DNA from 3 places in the Pseudomonas sp. S2_A05 genome. Region 1 is predicted to be linked to each of the others. Evidence: riboswitches for the same ligand, from Rfam matches in the RefSeq annotation. Region 1 holds a riboswitch; each other region holds the start of a gene.
What was found. A riboswitch is a leader RNA that binds a small molecule or an ion and turns the genes downstream of it on or off. The one in region 1 is predicted to bind cobalamin.

Region 2: linked by a shared signal. The riboswitch ahead of AB4O12_RS10025 (ABC transporter substrate-binding protein) and the one ahead of cobW (cobalamin biosynthesis protein CobW) in region 1 are both predicted to bind cobalamin.
Region 3: linked by a shared signal. The riboswitch ahead of cobO (cob(I)yrinic acid a,c-diamide adenosyltransferase) and the one ahead of cobW (cobalamin biosynthesis protein CobW) in region 1 are both predicted to bind cobalamin.

What each region holds. Positions count from the first base shown of each region.
Region 1 covers NZ_CP162775.1:1,464,611-1,466,808, forward strand. Annotated here, with positions in the region: cobalamin riboswitch at 888-1,099, shown strand; gene cobW (cobalamin biosynthesis protein CobW) at 1,199-2,198, shown strand, end outside.
Region 2 covers NZ_CP162775.1:2,200,864-2,203,061, forward strand. Annotated here, with positions in the region: gene map (type I methionyl aminopeptidase) at 1-747, opposite strand, end outside; gene AB4O12_RS10020 (ParD-like family protein) at 744-971, opposite strand; cobalamin riboswitch at 1,092-1,285, shown strand; gene AB4O12_RS10025 (ABC transporter substrate-binding protein) at 1,424-2,198, shown strand, end outside.
Region 3 covers NZ_CP162775.1:543,497-545,694, reverse strand. Annotated here, with positions in the region: gene AB4O12_RS02575 (cobyrinate a,c-diamide synthase) at 1-773, opposite strand, end outside; gene cobO (cob(I)yrinic acid a,c-diamide adenosyltransferase) at 770-1,381, opposite strand; cobalamin riboswitch at 1,465-1,694, opposite strand; gene AB4O12_RS02565 (hypothetical protein) at 1,856-2,198, shown strand, end outside.

The DNA of each region.
Region 1 (2,198 bases):
ACATGGGTTTGGGTTTTTAGTCAATTTCCGGGGGCGGATCCGTTGCTGCGGGGGGGGGGCTTTTTTTCGGGTGTTTTTGTGTGTATATCCGTTGCTGCGGGTGTTGCTGATTACGGTTTCGCCCTTACGGCGAGGCACTTTTTCCAAACGCCGAAAAAGTACCCAAAAAGGCTTGCTCCTACGTTCGGCCCTCGCAGGCTCGGGTTCCTTCGCTCCGGGACTGATCCGGGCGCAGCGGCTCCGGTTTGCTTCGCTGCACCTACACTCGCTGTGTACGACTGCGTCGTACGGTCGCTGCGCTCCCACGCCCGGATCAATCCCTCCACTCAGCCTTCCGACGTCGCCGGTGGATCAAGATCAAGAGCACTCGAGCTTGCGCTCATTGTTGAGTGGGGCGGCTTCGCCGCGGGCAGCTGCGCTGCTTTGCGTTTGCTTTGTAGGCGAGCCTGCTCGCGAAGGCGGCCTGACAGCCGACCTGTTCTTGAGGTGGTACGCGATCCAACTGTAGGAGCTGCCGAAGGCTGCGATCTTTTGCTTTTGCCTTTGCCTTTGCTTTTGCTCTGGCTTTTGATCTTTTGCCCCTTCGGCAGGCTTCGTTACGGGATCGATCCGGGGGTGGGAGCGCAGCGACCGTACGACGCAGTCGTACACAGCGGAAGGAGGTGCAGCGAAGCAAACCGTAGCCGCTGCGCCCGGATCGGTCCCGTAACGAAGGTACCCCGAGCCCCAGCGAGCGGGCCGTACGCCGGGGCAAAGCCTTTGGTTCCTTTTTGGCGTTTGAAAAAGGGACTCGCTGTAAGAGCGAAACCATAAGAAGCCGTTACCGCAGCAACGGATATACCCCCAGTTTCAGACTCACCGACCATTGACCCACGACGGACCCATGCGTAGCCTTGCGCTTTCGAGGTTCTTCGGCACTTGCCGAAGCTAAGAAGGGAACGCGGTCAAAGCCGCGGCTGCCCCCGCAACTGTGAACGGTGATGTTCGTTGCCACGCCACTGCCAGCTCAACCGATGAGCCAGCGGGAAGGCGCAATGGACGCCAGGCCCAACGCCTGAACGCCGTCAGCCAGGAGACCTGCCTCGTCACAGATTCTCACTACAACCGGGCGGGGTGATCCGGTGGCGAATGCTTCCGGCGTGCACGCGCGCTGCCGGTTCTCGTCCCGTATGCCCGCCGCTTGCCAAAGGGCATACCGATGAAAACACTGGCCAAACTCCCCGTCACCATCGTCACCGGTTTCCTCGGTTCGGGCAAAACCACGCTGCTGCGGCACATGCTCGACAACGCTCAGGGCCGGCGCATCGCGGTGATCGTCAACGAGTTTGGCGAGCTGGGCATCGACGGTGAAATCCTCAAGCAATGCACCATCGGCTGCACCGAAGAAGAGGCCAGCGGCCGCGTTTATGAGCTGGCCAACGGCTGCCTGTGCTGCACCGTGCAGGAAGAATTCTTCCCGGTGATGCGCGAGCTGGTCGCCCGTCGCGGCGATCTCGACCACATCCTTATTGAAACCTCGGGCCTAGCCCTGCCAAAACCGCTGGTGCAAGCCTTCCAGTGGCCGGAAATTCGCAGTGCCTGCACCGTCGATGCAGTCATCACCGTGGTCGACAGCCCGGCCGTCGCTGCTGGCACCTTCGCCGCGTTCCCGGATCAGGTCGATGCCCAGCGCAAACTCGATCCGAACCTTGATCACGAGTCGCCGCTGCATGAACTGTTCGCCGATCAACTGGCCAGCGCTGACCTGGTGATCCTCAACAAAGCTCACCAGACCAGCGCGGAAGATCTCGCACGGGTGCGTGCTGAAGTCGCCGAAGAGCTGCCGCCAGCGGTAAAAATCATCGAAGCCAGCAATGGCCGCCTGCCGCTGGACGTGCTGATCGGCCTCGGCGCCGGCTCTGAGGAGCATATCGACAGCCGCCACAGTCACCACGATCACCATCACGACGGTGATGACGACGACCACGATCACGACGCCTTCGATTCGATCTCCATCGAATTGCCGCAAGCCGACGAAAGCTTGCTGCTCGACGCGCTGACGCAACTGGTGGTGCAGCACGGCATCCTGCGGGTCAAAGGCTTCGCGGCGATTCCGAACAAGCCGATGCGCCTGTTGATCCAGGGCGTGGGCACGCGTTTCGATAAGCATTTCGACCGTCAGTGGGGCGCCGAAGAAGCGCGCGTCACGCGTCTGGTGC
Region 2 (2,198 bases), 740 kb from region 1:
CAGCACTTCAAACCCGGTCTCCGTCACCGCGACCATATGCTCCCACTGCGCCGACAAGGAGCCATCCTTGGTCAATACGGTCCAGCCATCCGGCATGTTCTTCACATGGCGTTTGCCGGCATTGAGCATCGGTTCCACGGTGAAAATCATCCCGGCCTTAAGCTTCAGCCCTTGATTGGGAAAGCCGTAATGCAGGATTTGCGGTTCGTCGTGATAGACCTTGCCGATGCCATGGCCGCAGTACTCGCGCACCACGCTGAAGCCCTCCGCCTCCGCCAGGCGCTGGATCGCATGACCGATATCGCCCAGCGTTGCGCCCGGCTTCACTGCACGGATGCCTGCGCACATGGCTTCGTAGGTGGTCTTGATCAGGTGCTGCGCTTCACGAGTCGCCTCGCCCACCACATACATGCGACTGGTATCGCCGAACCAGCCGTCCTTGATCACCGCGATGTCGAGGTTGACGATGTCGCCGTCTTTCAATGGCGTACCCGATGGAATCCCGTGGCACACCACATCGTTGACCGACGCGCAGACGGTTTTCGGGAAGCCGTGATAACCGACATTGGCTGGCACCGCCTTCTGCACATTGACGATGTAATCGTTGCACAGTCGATCCAGCTCATCGGTGGTCACGCCAGCCTTCACATGCGGCACCAGCATTGCCAGCACTTCAGCGGCGAGTTTGCCGGCAGCGCGGGATTTTTCGATGTCGGCCGGGGTGTTGATCTTGATCTGGTTTCTCATGCGCTGACGGCTTCCTGAGTCAGTTGTTGCAGATCCAGCCCACCATTCTGTTCGGCGCGGATCAGCAGGCGGCAAATGGCGCTGTGGTCGAGATTGGGATGCAGCTCGGCGAGCATGCCGATGCGCATCCAGTGCTCGGCCTGCGCGTTGATCGAGCGGCTGAGGGCGTTGCTGGAGATGCGCAGATTCTCGTGCATGTCCTCTGAAATCTTTACGATGCCCATATATGAATCCTATACGATGTGTATATGGATCGTATATTAGCCAGGACATATGACAGATTGCAATGCCAACGGCAAAATCGACGCTGTGGCAGATTCGCCTCCCCCTCCACCGTGCAAATCGACTACCATGCCGCCGCCGGTTTCCACACGGAATTAATAGGGAATCCGAAATGCTTGCACAGCATCAATCGGAACTGCCCCCGCAACTGTAGGTGCCGAGCCTGCTCCTTGACTGCCACTGGGTGAATCCCGGGAAGGCCGGAGCATGGCAATGACGCATCAGTCAGGAGACCTGCCGGCACAGTGACTGACCAACCGGCGGGGTGTCCGGGAAGGACATCGTGCCGTGCGCATTTCCCCGTGCCGGCCTTGCGCAGTTTCCACGACCGCGCCCGAGGTGTGTTTCCAACCGTACCCGCCCGCTCCCGTACGGTTCCCTTGGAGACTGCCCCATGCTGCTGCCCCGCGTTGCCACCCTGCTCACCACTCTGAGTCTTTGCCCCCTGGCGCAAGCGGCGCCGACTGCGTATCCGCTGACCGTCGAAAACTGTGGCAGCAGCCTGACCTTTCAGCACGCGCCTGCGCGCACGGTGACCATCGGCCAGGCCGGCACGGAAATGCTCTATGCCTTGGGTCTGGGCGACAAAGTCGTTGGCACTTCGCTGTGGTTCAACGACGTGCTGGGCACATACAAAGCGCAGAACGACAGGATCGAGCGCCTTGCCGACAACGAGCCGAGTTTCGAAGCGGTGATCGCCAAACGCCCGGAGCTGGTTGCCGTCGAGCTGGAATGGATGGTCGGCCCGCAAGGCGCGGTAGGCACCCGCGAGCAGTTTCATGAACTGAAGATTCCGACCTATCTGCTGCCCTCCGATTGCGAAGCCAAGGACAACCTCGTCGGTTCGGACGGCACGCGGCTGGCGCCGTTTCGCATCGACAGCATCTACAAAAGCGTGAGCCAACTGGCGGCGATTTTCGACGTGCAGGCGCGTGGCGAACAGCTCAATGAGCAGCTCAAAGCCAGCCTCGCGCAATCGATCGCCACCGCGAAAAACCAGCAGCGCAAAGACGTCAGCGCTCTGGTGTGGTTCTCCAGCGCCGAGATGGACATCGAGCCGTTCGTGGCCGGGCACAAAGGCGTTCCCGATTTCATGCTCAGCACCCTCGGCGTGCGCAACGTCGTCGAGTCCGATGAAGAATGGCCAACCGTCGGCTGGGAAACCATCG
Region 3 (2,198 bases), 920 kb from region 1:
TCGAGACTGGCGCCATAGGTGAAGGCAAAGGCTTCATCGCGGGCAACGGCGATGCGCACACCTTTTAATAGAGGCTCGGCGGCGATGATCTCAGGCGCGGCGAATTCTACGGCGGGTGGCAGCGCGACCTCGCAACTGCTGGCCAGCGCATCGGCGGCCGCGTCGAGGCGCAGATCCAGATCATTCAATTCGCTGGCCTGAACCAGGCCGAGGTGGCGGCTCGGCAATTCGATACCGGTTTCGCGGGACAGCGCACCGTACCAGCGCAGACCTTCGGTGAGGCTGCCTTCGAGTAATTGCGCATGGCGCAAGGTGCCGACGCGGTTGGCCAGCACGCCAGCGAACGGCAAGTCCGGCTGATACTTCGCCAGGCCCAGCGCCAAGGCGCCAAAGGTCTGCGCCATGGCGGTGCCGTCGATCACGCCGAGCACCGGCACACCGAAGTGGCGCGCCAGATCAGCGCTGGATGGCGTGCCGTCGAAAAGGCCCATCACCCCTTCAATCAGAATCAGGTCGGCTTCGGCGGCGGCTTCCCACAACAGCCGGCGACTTTCCTGCTCGCCGACCATCCACATGTCCAGTTGATACACCGGCGCACCGCTGGCGCGCTCGAGGATCATCGGGTCGAGAAAGTCCGGGCCGCATTTGAACACGCGCACCTTGCGCCCCTGATTGCGATGCAAACGGGCGAGTGCGGCGGTGACGGTGGTCTTGCCCTGACCGGAGGCCGGCGCGGCGATCAACACCGCGGGGCAGTGACGTGGTGGCTTCAAAGTTCGACGCCTTTCTGCGCTTTGATCCCGGCCTGGAAGGCGTGCTTGAGCATGCCCATCTCGGTAACCGTGTCGCCCATCTCGATCATTTCCGGCTTGGCGCCGCGACCGGTGACCACCACGTGCTGCATCGGCGGGCGCGCTTGCAAATCGCTGAGCACCTGATCGAGATCGAGGTAGCCGTGCTTGAGGGCGATGTTCAATTCATCGAGCACCACCAGACCGATCGAAGGGTCGCGCAACAATTCACGCGAGACTTCCCAAGCGGCGGTCGCAGCGGCGATGTCGCGCTGACGATCCTGGGTTTCCCAGGTGAAGCCTTCGCCCATGACGTGGAAACGCACCTGCTCGGGGAAGCGGCGGAAAAACAATTCCTCGCCAGTGCTGTTGCGGCCCTTGATGAACTGCACCACGCCGCACTGCATGCCGTGGCCCATCGCGCGGGCGAGCATGCCGAACGCCGAGCTGCTCTTGCCTTTGCCATTGCCGGTCAGCACCAGCACCAGGCCACATTCGTCGGGCGAGCTGGCGATGCGTTCGTCGATCACGGCCTTCTTGCGCTGCATGCGCGCCAGATGGCGTTCGTCACGCTCGGGGGAATCAGTCATGGGGGGAGCTCTCCGTTGAGGCTGGATAACGGCGGGCAGGCACAAGAATAGACGGCAAAAAGCCTGGCATCGCCCACCGTGATGCCGCTGAGATGGATCAGGCCGGTCTCCGGGCTCATGAGCGGCGTTTCGCCGGACTGCGCGCCTTCCCGCTTCTTTCGAGGCAGTGGCTCAAGGCGCAGTTTTCACTCATTTACCGTTGCGGGGGCAGCGCCGGGATCGTCGTGGCTTCGCTTGAAGACCACCCTCACCGGCTTCCCTGTTTCACTCTGTCGACGCGGGGCCACAGAGCACCTGAAACAAGCGGCGAAGGTTAGAGGGTTGGGGGTGGAGCGTCAATTGAAGAGGCGCTTTGCGCGCGAATAACTGCCGCTGATCCATTGTGCAGCGGCAATCTTGTGCCAGACTGCGACAAGTGATATCAAAGAGCCATGCTTTTTTCGAAAGCCCACTACAACAATAAGGATGACGACGATGCAAGGCATGATCATCAGCAACCCGCGCCTGGAATTTCTGCGCCCGGTGCTGGAACGCTGGTTTGACTGTATCGATCGCTACAACACTGTACGCGGCGACAACGACACACCGTACTGGCACGACGAGAAAGCCAATCTCGGCCTGCTCGCGGCAGCGGCGTGGATGGCTGAAATGGTCACGCTGAACGACACGGCCACGCGCAAACAGAACGAAGAAGGCGAACGCAATGCTCGCGCCGACCTGCTGATTGCCGGCGCCGAAGACCGCGCGTTCATTCAGGCCACGCAACGCTGGCCACGGGTCAACAACCTCAACCTGACCCAGGCACTGCTCGACATCA